Regions from separate parts of the Bacillus sp. LQ16 genome, predicted to be linked through region 1. Evidence: riboswitches for the same ligand, from Rfam matches in the RefSeq annotation. Region 1 holds a riboswitch; the other holds the start of a gene.
What was found. A riboswitch is a leader RNA that binds a small molecule or an ion and turns the genes downstream of it on or off. The one in region 1 is predicted to bind S-adenosylmethionine.
Positions count from the first base shown of each region.

Region 2: it holds a riboswitch for S-adenosylmethionine, as region 1 does, so the genes downstream of both, AC3EMB_RS07500 (YezD family protein) here and AC3EMB_RS04060 (sugar ABC transporter substrate-binding protein) in region 1, are expected to answer to the same signal.

Region 1 covers NZ_CM173491.1:797,144-804,831, forward strand. The annotation lists gene AC3EMB_RS04040 (patatin-like phospholipase family protein) at 1-660, shown strand, start outside; gene AC3EMB_RS04045 (hypothetical protein) at 787-990, shown strand; gene AC3EMB_RS04050 (ABC transporter permease) at 1,094-2,089, opposite strand; gene AC3EMB_RS04055 (sugar ABC transporter ATP-binding protein) at 2,073-3,560, opposite strand; gene AC3EMB_RS04060 (sugar ABC transporter substrate-binding protein) at 3,557-4,669, opposite strand; SAM riboswitch class I at 4,758-4,863, opposite strand; gene AC3EMB_RS04065 (NCS2 family permease) at 4,952-6,253, opposite strand; gene AC3EMB_RS04070 (SDR family oxidoreductase) at 6,455-7,321, shown strand; gene AC3EMB_RS04075 (L,D-transpeptidase) at 7,388-7,688, shown strand, end outside.
Region 2 covers NZ_CM173491.1:1,475,589-1,483,276, reverse strand. The annotation lists gene AC3EMB_RS07535 (sirohydrochlorin chelatase) at 1-316, opposite strand, end outside; gene cobA (uroporphyrinogen-III C-methyltransferase) at 318-1,094, opposite strand; gene AC3EMB_RS07525 (DUF3906 family protein) at 1,179-1,379, opposite strand; gene AC3EMB_RS07520 (nitrite/sulfite reductase) at 1,390-3,012, opposite strand; gene cysC (adenylyl-sulfate kinase) at 3,161-3,772, opposite strand; gene sat (sulfate adenylyltransferase) at 3,785-4,921, opposite strand; gene AC3EMB_RS07505 (phosphoadenylyl-sulfate reductase) at 4,960-5,664, opposite strand; gene AC3EMB_RS07500 (YezD family protein) at 5,752-5,895, opposite strand; SAM riboswitch class I at 5,968-6,076, opposite strand; gene lysA (diaminopimelate decarboxylase) at 6,192-7,508, opposite strand.

The DNA of each region.
Region 1 (7,688 bases):
TCACATCCGAAATATTTGTCGTATAAAAACTTATGGAGAAAACGTCAGCTATTTGATATGGATTTCATTTTTCATGAAATTCCAGAAAAGCATGTTCCGTTTGATTTTGAAACATACTTTAATAGCCCAGAACGTTTCCTTGTAGGAACGACGGATTGTGAAACAGGACAATCTGTTTATTTTGAGAAAGAAGGAACGAATGATGATGCACTAAATCTATTACAAGCGTCTAGTTCATTGCCTTTCATTGCACCAGTAGTAAATTATCGTGGTAAGCAGTTATTAGATGGCGGGATTTCTGATCCAATTCCAGTTCGTAAAGCACAGGAAGATGGATTTAAAAAATCAGTCGTTATTTTAACGAGAAATCATGGTTACGCGAAGAAAAAATCAAAATTCGGATGGATTGCAGGAAAAGCTTATAAAAAATATCCGAATCTTGTTAACACGATGTTGAATCGTTATGAAGTGTATAATGAAACACTTCACTATATTGAAAAAGAAGAGCAAGCTGGTAATTTATTTGTTATTCGCCCAGAAGTGCCGCTTCAAGTAGATCGTATGGAAAAAGATACAGCAAAACTACAAAATTTATACGAGCAAGGCTATGAAGATGCAAAGAGACAATTTGCAGATTTGCAGGCGTTTTTGCAAAAATAATAATTAGGCTGTGGAGATGGAGTTCTCTGCAGTCTTTTTATTATTGGTTTCAATACCGAATGTTGGTTATACACGTTTTTAGATTATGGTATAATATGGATAAAAGTATGTGGAGAGGTGATACATATGGAAAATGTATATAAAGGGCTTAGACATACTGGATTTATCATGATGCTTATTTTTGGGGGTGTATTTTTACTTCGCTGGTTTATTCATGATGAAATGTTATTAGATCAACTTATTGGTTTTAGTGTGGGCATAGTAATGGTTATTTCATCAGTTTTCATTCAAAAGTATAGTAAAGAATTACAGGTGAATGAGAAATATTAATAATTTTTAACTGCTGTTATCTTTTTCATAGTTTAGTAATCGTGGAGGCTTTCGGGTGATTGTTGCAAAGGGAAAAGAGAGCATCGAATTCGATGCTCTCTTTTTATTTACGCTTCTTTTTAATAAATGAAAAGGCTAAGGCTGTAATTAAAATGCTGCCTTTAATAATATCTTGTGCATAATAAGGAACGTTCATCATTGTGAGTCCATTTAATATAATTCCAATTAATACCGAGCCGAGGAATGTTCCGACTATATTTGGTTTCTTGGCACCGAACATTGCGTAACCGATATAGGCAGCTGCGACTGCATCCATTAATAATGGAGCACCAGCTGAAACTTGTCCTGTTCCAACGCGGCTGCATAGAATAATGCCGCCAATAGAAGCTAGTAAACCACTAATCATATAAGCATATACACGGTAACGATCAGTAGGAATACCGGCTAATCTAGCAGCTTCTCGATTCCCACCAGTCATATAAAAGAAACGACCGTACGTTGTTTTTTCTAAAAATAGATGTGCAATTAAAACGACAGTAAGCATGATAATGACAGGGACTGGAATTCCTAAGACGGAACCTTGACCGATAAATAAAAAGGATGGAATAAAATGTCCTGTTGCACCGGACATTCCTTCATAAATTGAGGATCCTTTTGAAAATGTTAAGTGTAGTCCATTAACGATATACATGATACTTAATGTAGCTAGTAAATCGGGTAGTTTAATTCGGATAACGAGTAGTGCATTTAATAATCCAACTAATAATCCGCAAAGAATAGGAACAAGGAGTGTAACTAATAGTTCTTGTCGATATAAAACGAGACAAGAAGCAGCTGCAATTGTTGCTAAACTAGCGGTAGAGCCGACTGATAAATCAAATCCATCTACAATCAATGTAAAGGTAACGCCGATTGCAAGTAACGTTACGATGGAAATAGAACGTAAAATATCACTAATATTGTTATATGTTAAAAAAGAATCATTGACGATAGAGAAAAAAATTGTAACACCTATAATAATAGCAATTGTACTAAATTGATAAAAAAGATGAGTAGGTAAATATAGTTTCTTAGTTTTCGTTTTATGAACGAGATTCAATGGAATAGCTCCCTTCAGATAAATGTAAAAGCTGTTCAGGAGATAGTTCGCTTGGTAAGTATTCACCTACAAATTCTCCGTTTGCCAGTATAAGAATGCGATCAGCGATATGCAACGCTTCATCTTGTTCTCCTGTGAAATAAATTACGGAACTTCCGTTTTCTGTAATGTTGCGAATGAATTGAAAAATGTCTTGTTTCGCAGCGATGTCTACACCTTTAGTTGGCTCGTCTAAAAGAAATAGATTAGGTTTGAATCCACTCCACTTTGCAATTGAGACTTTTTGTTGGTTTCCACCGCTAAGTGAATGAATAAGTGCCTTTGGGTCATTTGGTGAAATACCGAAAGAAGAAATTGCTGTAGTAGCATCATTTAATTCGGTTTGTTTTCGTTTCCAACCTGATTGATGTAAATTTGTGTGACTTATAATATCTTCCGAAAGAAATACGCCTTGTTTTCTTCTTTCTTCTGGTACAAGTGCGATTTTCGCTTTAATCGCATCTCGTGGTGTTTTAATCGTTAGTTTTTGACCGTCTATTTCTGCGTGATAAGTATGAAGAGCACCAAATAACGTTTCAGCAAGTGTTGTTTTTCCACTTCCAATTAATCCGTATATCACAACAGTTTCTCCTTTTCGTATTGTAAGAGAAAGGGGAGAATGACCTTCGTGTAATAGAAGCTCTTGTACTTTAAATAGTTCCTCGCTCCCGGTTTTTGGTGCGGTATTAATAGGAAGTGTAAGTTGTTTTCCAGTCATTGCTTCCACAATTTGTTGATCTGTAATCGTTGTAATGGTTTCAGAAAGGGCAACTTGACCGTTATGTAATACAGTTACATCATCCGCGAAATTTCGAATCTCTGATAAACGATGAGAAACTAAAAGGATGCCAATTCCTTTTGATGTTAAATCTTTTAATAGTTTCCCAAAGGTTTCAACTTCTTTTGGTCCAAGAGAAGAAGTAGGTTCATCTAATAAAAGGTAATTTGTATTGTTAGATAAAGCTCTTGCGATAAGAAGTAATTGTTTTTCATGTAATGAACAGTTTGAAACATCTTCCGAAACATTTAAATTTACCTGTACAGTTTGCAAATGTTGTTTAGCAAGTGCGACTAATTTGGACTTTGAAAATAGTACTTTATTTTGCATTGCTAAATGATCGATTAGTACATTTTCTAATACAGATAATCCGAGAATAAGTCCGTGATCTACTTCTTGTGTTACGAAAGAAATGCCATGCTTTTTTGCATCGCGCGGTGAAGTAAAGGAAACAGACTGAGTATCAATTTTTATATCGCCAACAACTGGTTGAATTTCACCAGTTGCTATTTTTAGTAAAGTACTTTTTCCCGCACCGTTCATGCCTAGTAAAGCGTGTACTTTTCCTTTTTGAATATGAATAGAAACATCTTCTAGAACAGGTGTAGCGACATGATAAGAATGTGTAATGTTTTGAAGAGAGAACGTCATCATTTTTTCTCCTTCTCTAATTTTTTCATCCAAGGGGAATATGCATCTTTTGAGTCTCCCCAACCGTTTATATATTTTGATAACTGATCCATTGTTATATTTTCTTTTGGTAAACTATTTTTCTTTACTAAATAAGGTTCTAGTGAATAAATATCTGGCGTTTGTTCACCAGCAATTTTTTTGTATAAAAATCGTACTTGAACCTTACCTACTTCAGCTGGATCAGTTGCAGCTGTAGCAGTCCAAGGTGAGTTTTCTTTTTGCATGAGTTGTAAATCTTCATTGCTTAAGTCAATGCCATATACTTTTATATCTGTACGACCAGCTTGTTCAAGTGCTTTAACAGCCCCTTTAGCAAACTCATCCCACGAAGCGAAAATAGCTTGTAAATCGCCTTTTTTCGGATATTTCTTTAGTAAAGCTTCTACTTGTGTTTGTGTATCGAGCGGTGTGTTATTACTAGCAGTACCGAATCTTGCAACTTCTTTTATATTTGGATACCGTTTATAAAAAGCATCAATGATAACATTGCGACGTTCCATTGGAGCAAATCCGCCGACCCATACAACTGCGATATTTCCTTGTCCATTCAAATCTTCCGCTAACGTTTTTAATGATTTCCATGCAAGACTATAGTCATCTTGATCAATAATTGTCACACCTGGCAAGCGTAGATCGTTATCGAACGCAACTACGGGAATGTTCGCTTGTAACGCTTTTTCTACTCCAGGTTTTAGTGCTTCAGAACGGCCATGATCAATTAAAATACCATCCACTTTTGAATTAATAGCAGTATCTAAATTTGCAGCCATTTTTGCTAAATCGTTATCAGAATTGTAGACTTGTACACTGCCGCCAAATAGCTCAACTTGTTTTTTGACACCCTCAATATATTGAGAGGAAAAAGTTCCGATGGACATTTGCATAATTAATGCGATTTTTAATGGCTTCTTCATTTGGCTTGGAATTTCTGTTTGTAATTGATTTTCTACCGTTGTAGTCGCCTTTCTCACAGTTTGTTGCTTTTGTGAAGAGATAGCATCTTGTTCATTTGTACATGCTGCTAATGTAAATAAGAGAAAAATAAGTACGATGGAACATAATTTTTTCATAAAAAAATCCCTCCTAAACTAAAAAGAGAGAGGAGGGAGTGAAAATAAAAAACGCCTTTTCATATAGAAAAGACGCCTTATCATATTACTCTTATCTTTCAACACAATGTGTTGTAAGAATTAGCACCGTGCCCATAAATGGGTCGGTTGCCGGGCTTCGTAGGGCTCATCCCTCCACCTGCTCTTGATAAGACATCGAATATTTAACTATTTTGAATTATTCCACAAACGAATGGTGTTGTCAAACAGTATTTATAAAAAAATCCCTCAGAAAGAGGGATTTTAATGTGGTAAGAATATCAATTGATAAGCAAACAAAATTCCAAATACATATACAAGTGGGTGAACAGCACGGAATTTACCTTTTGCCACTTTCATAAGTGGGTATGAAATAAATCCAAGTGCGATACCTGTTGCGATACTTGATGTAAGTGGCATGCTTAAGATTACTAAAAATGCTGGGAATGCTTCATCAAATGCGTCCCAATCGATGTGGCGAACTGAACCCATCATAAGACTACCAACGATAATTAATGATGGTGCAGTAATAGCTGATACACCAGAAACAGCACTTACTAATGGTCCGAAGAATGCTGCTAGTGCGAATAGAACAGCTACTGTAACAGTTGTTAAACCAGTACGACCACCAGCTGCAACACCAGCAGATGATTCAATGTAAGCTGTTGATGGTGTTGTTCCGAACATAGAACCGATTGTTGCTGAGAATGAGTCAGATAGAAGAGCGCGTCCAGCTTTTGGAAGCTTTCCGTCTTTCATAAATCCACCTTGTTGTGCAACGCCAAGTAATGTACCTGTTGTATCGAATAGTGTAACAAGGAAGAATGAGAATACAACGCCATATAATCCGTAGTTAATTACGTCAGATACAGCAGTAATTGGATTTGAAACGATAATTCCTTCTGGTAATCCAGGCATTGATGTAACACCGTTTGAGAATGTTAATTGCCCTGTGAAGAAAGCGATAATACCAGTTAATAGCATACCAATAAATAGTGCGCCATTTACATTTAAAGACATAAGAACAATAGTAATTCCAAGCCCAGCCAATGCTAGTAGAACTGGAGCAGAGTGAAGATCACCAAGTCCAACTAAATTTGCATCATTTTTTGTAACGATACCTGTTAAACGTAAACCGATAAAGGCGATGAAAAGACCGATACCAGCAGTAATTGCATGTTTTAAGTTTTCAGGAATTGCTTCCATTAATTTTGTACGGAAAGATGTGAATGATAACAAAATTAAAATCATACCTGCTACGAATACAGCAGAGAATGCAATTGCGAAAGTCATGCCTTCATGCGCTTTTACAACAGAGTAAGAGAAGTAAGCATTTAATCCCATACCTGGCGCGATTGCGATTGGTAAGTTTGTAAAGATTGCCATAAATAATGTTCCGACAACAGCAGCAATAATTGTTGCTGTAAATGCTTGTTCAAATGGAACACCTGCATCCCCAAGGATAACAGGGTTTACGACAATGATATATGCCATTGTTAAGAAGGTAATAATACCTGCCATAATTTCAGTTTTAATAGAAGTTTTATGTTTTGAAAGGTTAAACATATAAACATCCTTTCTGTTTACGAATAATTTTCACAACAGTTATATATAATATTCGTTTTTTAACTATTTTGCAATAGTTTTGTATAAAAAGTTTACAACAATTCATATTTTGTGTCTTAAATTCGAATATTAATCGTAACTTGATGTGTGAATTTCAGTTTTTATTATGCACATTATAAGGAAAAGGAGTTGAAAGAAGCTATGCCACAGCAAAAAAACTTTGTAACAATGCCAGCGCAACATCAAAATAAACAGCCTGGTATTGAATCATTAATGAATCCACTTCCGCAGTTTGAAGATTCAAATTATAAAGGTAGCGAAAAGTTAAAAGGAAAGAATGTATTAATTACAGGGGGAGATAGTGGGATTGGACGAGCTGTTTCCATCGCTTTTGCGAAAGAGGGAGCAAATATTGCGATTGCTTATTTAGATGAGGAAGAAGATGCTAATGAGACGAAGCAATATGTTGAGAAAGAAGGTGTAAAGTGTGTATTGTTGCCGGGTGATTTAAGTGATGAACAGCATTGTAAAGATGTTGTTCAAGAGACCGTCCAGCAGCTAGGTAGTTTACAGGTTTTAGTAAATAATGTCGCGCAGCAATATCCGCAGCAAGGACTAGAGTATATTACAGCAGAACAGCTAGAAAAGACTTTTCGTATTAATATTTTTTCTTATTTTCACGTTGCGAAAGCCGCACTTTCTCATTTAAAGCAAGGGGATGTCATTATAAATACCGCGTCTATCGTTGCATACGAAGGAAATGAAACTTTAATTGATTATTCCGCAACGAAAGGAGCAATTGTAGCGTTTACAAGATCACTTTCTCAATCATTAGTGCAAAAAGGGATTCGTGTAAATGGTGTTGCACCGGGACCGATTTGGACACCGCTTATTCCATCGAGCTTTGATGAGAAGAAAGTCTCTCAGTTTGGAAGCAATGTCCCGATGCAACGGCCTGGTCAACCATATGAGTTAGCGCCGGCATACGTATATTTAGCGTCTGGTGATTCTTCTTATGTTACCGGACAAATGATACATGTAAATGGGGGCGTTATTGTAAATGGATAGTTTTCATTTATAAGAGCAAAGTAAAGCTAATTACAATTATTATGGTGAGCGCTAGGGGGGATATAGGTGAAAAGGGTATGTCTCGTCTTACTATTATTTTTCTTCCTACCGGTTAGTGCTTTTGCTGATACAGATCATTTAATACTAGTTAATCTTACGACAAACCAGTTGTCTTTTTTTGAGAATGGAAATTACACAAAAACATTTCCAGTAACGACTGGAAGAGATCGTACACCTACGCCTGAAGGTAATTTTTGTATTATAACGAAATTTAAAAATAAAGAATACCATCGAAAAAAAATAGCTGGGGGTGCACCGAATAACCCTCTTGGTACGAGATGGCTTGGGCTAGATAAGAATGAATATG
Region 2 (7,688 bases), 680 kb from region 1:
CTGATACACCAAACGGATTACCATAAGTCACTTTAACATTCGGATATTGATTCTTGAGCTTTACCAATTCAAATGGAATATCTTTCTTCACATGACCTGCCGCTAATAAAAAAACAGGGATGGCAATAATCTCCGTGGCCCCACGCTTCACACATGTACGAAAACCATCTTCAATAGAAGGATTCGCTAACTCTAAAAAACAAACTTCTTGAATATTCGCTTCTATACGACTCATACACGATGTAATAAATTGAATCGCCTCTTCTTTCGCTGTCTTCAAACGACTTCCATGACATATATATAAGACGGCTTTCATTTTACAACACTCCACTTACTTGATAAGCATTTTCCGTTTGCTTCTCAAACCAATGGATTTTTTCTCTAAAACGGACAACTTCTCCAATTACAATCATGCTCGGATTTTGAATTTGCTCTTTTTTCGCAACATCTACAATTGTTCCTAATGTCCCAACAACTGTACGTTGCATAGACGTCGTCCCCTGCTCAATAATAGCAGCTGGCGTACTTTTATCTTTTCCATGCTTCATAAGTTGCTCACATATGTAGGGCAAATTACTAACCCCCATATATATCGCTAAAGTCTCTACACCTTTCGCTAAACTTTCCCATTTCACTTCTTCTTCAGCACCTTCTTTCCTATGCCCAGTCACAATAGCAAAACTTGCACTTGCATCACGGTGCGTCACTGGAATACCAGCATAAGCAGGTGCAGCTATTCCAGATGAAATACCTGGGACGATTTCAAATGGTACACCTTGCTTTGCTAATGCTTCCGCTTCTTCTCCCCCTCTACCAAATACAAATGGATCGCCGCCCTTAAGCCTCGTTACTACTTTCCCTTTTTTCGCATACTTAATAAGAAATGTATTAATTGTTTCTTGCTTCATCGTGTGATAATTCGGGAGTTTCCCGCAATAAATTAAATCCGCGTCAGGCTTTGCGTGTGAAAGCAGCTCTTTATTCACAAGGCGATCGTATAAAATAACATCTGCCTTCTCAATACATTTCAACCCTTTAACAGTAATTAAATCTGGATCGCCAGGACCCGCTCCAACAATATAAACCTTCCCCATCATCTCTCCTCATTTCTACTATTAAAATGAAACTTCCATTCGTATATAAGAATGGAAGTTTTTATTTTTTCGTATTACTAATCTCTACTCATGAATAACAAATGCTGCACCTTTTCGAATCTTCTTTTTTTCAAACAAAGAAATCTCTTTTACCTCTGGCAACGGTAAAAAATGTTTTTCAAGCTCAATCTCCGCAAGCTTAAATGCCTGTTCTTCACTTTGAGCAACAACAACAATCGGAACAATATCACTCACTAATACAGCTTCAAATCGATATAAATCCATATTGTCCCCCCTAAGACGCTATGACTTCTTCTAACACGTTATTTAACGCTATTTGTAATGTGTCTACACCAACACGACCTACAAAATCATAAAATGTTTCGGCTGGTAATTTATTCTCTTTGAAATAACTTATAAATGATGCGAGTACATCAGGTAAATCCTCGCCATCTATTTTTCCTTTTAACTTTTGATTGTAGGCACCGCCATCTAACAACGTTCCACCTACATATATCTCAAATGCTTCAACAATTCCCTTTTCCTTCGTTTTCATTTTCACCCCTTGTAACCCAATGTCAGCAATTTGACGTTGACCACATGAATTCGGGCAGCCTACCATATGAATTCGAACTGGAACATCGAGTGCAATTTGTGTATCTAAGTATTCTGCAATTTTTCGTAATCTTTCTTTCGTTTCTACTAATGCAAGATTACAATATTCAATACCGGTACATGAAACCGCATGACCAATAAATGATTTTGGGCTTGCAGATATCGCTTCAAACAACGGTTCACTAAGTAATCCTTTTACATTTTCCGGAGGAACGTTCGGAATAATGAAATTTTGTGAATTACATGTACGAATTTGTCCATTTCCATATTGCTTTGCGATTCTTGCAATCTCAAACATTTCTTCTGCATGTAAACGACCTACCGGTACATTAAAACCTACATATTTTAATCCCTCTTGTTTTTGGTCTTGAACACCATAAAAATAGCCTGCATTCCATCCTTTGAGTGCACTTTCCCCTTTACTTTGTAAAGGCCCTGTATACTCTATTAGTTTCTCTTTAAATTTCTCTGCTCCCCAGTCCGCAACAAGAAATTTCAAACGGGCTAAATGACGTTTCTCACGATATCCAAAATCACGGAATATAGTAGCAATCGCAATTGCCACTGCCTTCACTTCTTCTGGTAAAACGAACACATCTAATTCATCAGCTAAATATGGACGGGCTGATAATCCTCCGCCTACTTTTATATGAAAACCAACTTTTTTCTCACCATCTATTTCTTTCGTAGCAGGTGTAAATGCAACACAGTTAATCTCTGCGTTTGCTGAGTTATAAATATTAGAACTAATAGACATTTTAAATTTACGTGGCAAATTAGAAAACTCTTCATTATGTTGGAAATAGTCATATACCTCTTTCACAATATGTGTCGTATCAAATAGTTCATTTGCATCAATTCCAGCAAGCGGATTACCTGTAATATTCCGCGTTATATCACCACAAGCCCCCGCTGAAGATAATCCAACTCTTGCTAATCTTTTAAAAATATCTGGTATTTGCTGAATTTCTAACCAGTGAAACTGAATCGCCTGTCTCGTAGTAATATCTATTACATCACGTCCATAATCCTCAGCGATAGAAGCAAGTACTTCTGCCTGCGCATTTGTAATAATCCCTGACGGAATATTTACCCGCATCATAAAATAACCAGCTTCTTTTGGACGTTGTAAATACAATCCCGCCCATTTAAAGGCATCCCACTCTTCTTTCGGAATAGATTCAAATCCATTTTCCGCATAGTAAGGAATATCATTAAAAATTTCTAATCCATCTTTTTCTAATTTATTTTTCTCCGTTTGATTTAGTTTTTCATTGTTAGCCCATACTTTTTCATAACTCATTTTTAAATCCCCCTATATAAAGTGAAACTTTAATCAGTAGAGTTTTGTTCATCCCACGCTGATTATTAGCCTTAACCAATCGGGTATTTACGGGCAGCCCGACCCCCACCTAACTTCCTTGCCCCAATCGAACTTTGAGGTAGGAATTTTACTTCCCGGCAAATAGCGGGATAAAACTACGCTCTTGTAAGTACTTCACGATTTGTTCTGCACATTCTTCAATAGAATATTTGTGCGTTTCTACAATTAATTCTGCTTGCTCTGGCTCTTCATAAGGCGAATCAATACCTGTGAAATCCTTAATATCACCTTTTCTTGCCTTTTTATAAAGCCCTTTCGGATCACGTTTCTCACACTCTTCAATCGGACACTTCACAAAAATTTCAATAAATTCATCTGCCGCTAATAAATCTCTTACTTGTTTGCGGTCTACTCGAAATGGTGAAATAAATGCTGTAAGGACAACTGTTCCTTGATCTACAAATAACTTTGCCACTTCGCCAATACGTCTTATATTTTCCATGCGATCACTTTCAGAAAATCCTAAGTCTTTATTTAAACCGTGGCGAATGTTATCCCCATCCAGCACATAATTTCCAATATTCTTTTCAAACAGTTTACGAGCGACCGCATTCGCTACTGTAGATTTACCCGAAGCTGATAAACCAGTAAACCAAATTACAAAACTGTGATGTCCATTCTTCACTCTTCTCTCATCTTTTGAAACCGAAGCTGTATGCCAAGTAATATTCGTATCCATCTCGTTCTCTCCCTATTCTGTTACTACTTCTTTTTTTAAACCTTTAATTAGCACTTCTACTACTTCTTTACGACTAAATGTACTTGGCGGAATCTCACCGTTTCTTAATAATTCTCTTACTTTCGTACCTGATAAAATAACATGATCTTCTTTTCCGTGCGGACATGTTTTTGTTGAAGCCATCGCTTCACATTTCGTGCAGTAAAAACTATGTTCAAAGAATAGTGGTGTAATGCCTAACTCTTCTATCGTAAAATTCGTGAAGATTTCTTGCGCTTCGTATGTTCCGTAATAATCTCCTACTCCGGCATGATCACGTCCTACAATAAAGTGGGTACATCCAAAATTCTTTCTTACTAACGCATGAAATATCGCTTCTCTTGGTCCTGCGTAACGCATTGCAGCAGGAAATACACTTAAAAAGACACGATTTTTCGGATAATAGTTTTGAAGGAGTACTTCATAGCTTTCCATTCTTACATCAGCAGGAATATCATCCGATTTCGTTTCTCCAACGAGTGGATTTAAAAAGAGACCATCTACAATTTCAAGAGCAGATTTTTGAATATACTCATGGGCACGATGTACCGGGTTTCTCGTTTGAAATCCGACTACTGTTTTCCACCCACGTTTTTTAAATTCTTCTCTCGTTTCAATTGGGTCTAAATGATAAGAAGGAAATTGATTATTTTCAAAGCGTTTTGTTAGAATAATAGTTCCTCCAACGTAAACGTTTGGTCGTTCATATAATTTTTTCACTCCTGGATGAGCCTCATCCGTTGTTTTATATACAAGTAACGCTTCTTTTTCTTTATCTGGTACGAAAATATCTTCTATTTTAATAGCACCATATATATTTCCATTGTTGACAAGCTTTACTTCCTCTCCGGTCTTCAGGCTTTCTGCGACTTCTTCTGTTACCGGTAATGTAATTGGTATACTCCACACACTACCATTTGCTAAACGAAGCGTTTCTACGACTGAATCATAATCTTCCTTCCCCAAAAAACCAGTAAGCGGGCTATATCCACCTGTCGCCAATAGTTCTAAATCACTTAAAGCAATGTTGTCTAATTTAATTTCTTTTTCAATTTGTGATATATCATATGTCTCATCTATACGGTTTACTAATTCGTTTACTGTGCTCATTTTCTATATCCCCTCTTAGCTTTATTTCAAGATTCATCTTATTGATAATGAAGACCACATTCGGTTTTCACTTTCCCAGCCCATCTACCATCTCTTGAATCGCCACCATCCCCTACAGGTAAAGTACATTTCTCACACCCAATACTTGGATAGCCAACATCATGCAACGGGTTATACGGCAAGCTATGTTTGTATACATATCGCCAAACTTCTTTCCACGTCCAATGAATAAGTGGACAAACTTTAATAGATTGAAAACGATGATCTTGATTTATAAACTTTGTATGCTTACGTGTTTCTGATTGTTCCCTTCTTAAGCCCGATATCCATGCTTTTTCCACGACTAATGATTTTTCTAAAGGTGAAATTTTTCTAATCTTACAACAAAGATTCGGATTGCTCTCCCACAGTTTTTCACCATGCAACTTCGCCTGTTCATCAAGTGTAAGTTCTGGCTGCTTTTCTATAATATTCAATGAAGGAAATCGTTCCCTCACTCTTTGAATTAATTCATATGTTTCTTGAAAATGAACATTTGTATCCAAAAATACAACTTTAGCAGATGGATTTACTTGGTTTATAAGGTGCAGCAATACCATACCTTCCACCCCAAAGCTACATGCGTAGACGATTTCATCTTTATACTCTTCATAAGCCCAATTTAATACTGATAAAGCGCCTTTTGTTTCATCTTCTTCCGAAAACGAAACAACATTTTCTTCCCACGTTTCATACGTCAACATGTTTTTTCCCCCTGTAAAAGCAAAAAGACGGTTTTAACCTAATGAAAATAGGTTAAAACCGCCTCTAGTTTTTCTAGTCAGCGCTTTTCACTTTAAACGTACTTTTTCACTTTTCTCTAACTGAATTACTTTTCCATCTTGCACAACAATTGTAATTGAGCCATATTTCATATCAGCAAGCATCGCTTCAATCTTCTCGGATACTTCATCAAAATGTTCCCGTACACCCACGCGAACAGCCCCCCTTTTTATTCATAAAAAAAATCTTTCCCATTTCGAAAAGACTGTTCGGTAATATATTTTACCTTATCTTTCAAAATGGATTCCATTTTGCTGGATTTAGCACCTTGCTTTCTATAAGCAGGTTGCCGAGCTTCTTCGGGCCAGTTCCCTCCGCTTCTCTTGATAAGCTTTGTATTTGTATTTTATCACAATTCTGATTTTTTTCAATCCTAGTTTTCCGATATATTTTAATTATTTTATTTTACAAAAAAGGAATTGCCCATCCGAACAACCCCTTTTTCTATTTAAACAAGCTCTTTAATACGTATGCGATCGTTCCCAATAATATTTTCATATGTTTCGCGTTCCACAACTACTTGCGATGTTCCGCCTTTTGCAAAGACAACGGCTGGTCTTCGAATCCGATTGTAATTATTCGCCATCGAGTACCCGTAGGCTCCTGTACAGGAAACTGCTAGTAAATCAGCAGAAGCGACTTTCGGTAAATGAATATCCCAAATCAACATATCTCCGCTCTCACAACATTTCCCCGCAATCGAAACGAGTTCCTCATTCTCATCATTCCCTCGATTCGCTAACATTGCTTCATAACGCGCACTATATAAAGCAGGTCTTAAATTATCTGTCATTCCACCATCGACTGATACATATTTCCGAATACCAGGAATATCTTTCACAGATCCAACTGTATAAATTGTTGTCCCAGCATCACCTACAATGCTACGGCCTGGTTCAATCCATATTTCTGGCAATGGATATTCACATACAGTAAATTGTTCTCTCACTGCACTTGTTACAGCTCGCACATATGTCTCAAGAGTTAACGGTGTATCCGACTCTGTGTAGCGTATTCCAAATCCCCCGCCTACATTTAACACTTTTACTACATAGTTTGTTTGCTCTCTCACTTCTTCTAAAAATTGGCGAAGAACTTCAATCGCTCGAACAAAGCCAGCTGTTTCAAATATTTGCGATCCGATATGTGAATGAATCCCTAGCACATTATAATTGGATTTTTGTAAAGCAAATCCAATTGCCTGTATCGCTTGACCGTTTGAAACGCCAAATCCAAATTTCGAATCATCTTGGCCTGTTGTAATATATTCATGTGTGTGCGCCTCTACTCCAGGCGTTACACGAATTAATATGTTCACAAACTTTCCATGTTGCATCGCTAAATCGTGTAAAACTTCTAATTCAAAGAAATTATCTACGACAAAACAACCGATATTCGCCTGAAGAGCCATCACTATCTCTTCTTCTGTTTTATTATTTCCATGAAAATGAATACGTGATGCTGGAAATCCTGCTTGGAGCGCAGTATATAATTCTCCTCCAGAAACAACGTCTAATGACATATTCTCTTCACGAGCTACTCGGCACATCTCCATGCACAAGAACGCCTTGCTTGCATATGCTACTTGATAAGAGAAACCACTTTCTTTAAAAGCACGATGAAATGCTCGGCATTTTCCTCGAATAGACTCTTCATCGTATACATAAAGTGGTGTTCCGTATTGCTTTGCTAGCTGCGTCGTATCGCACCCTCCAATTTCTAAGTGTCCTTGCCCATTAATTCGGCTTGTGCCGTGTAAATACATTTAAATTCCTCCCTTATTTCCTCTAAAACTCATAACCCCAATCTTCTATTCATTGCAGCACGCTTTTAGATAGACAAAAAACGCGCGGAACAATGTTCACACGCGTTTCTTATTAGGAAAAATATATATTGAAAAAATAAACGAGTTGTTATCTCCTCAAAATAAGAAACCGCATCAACA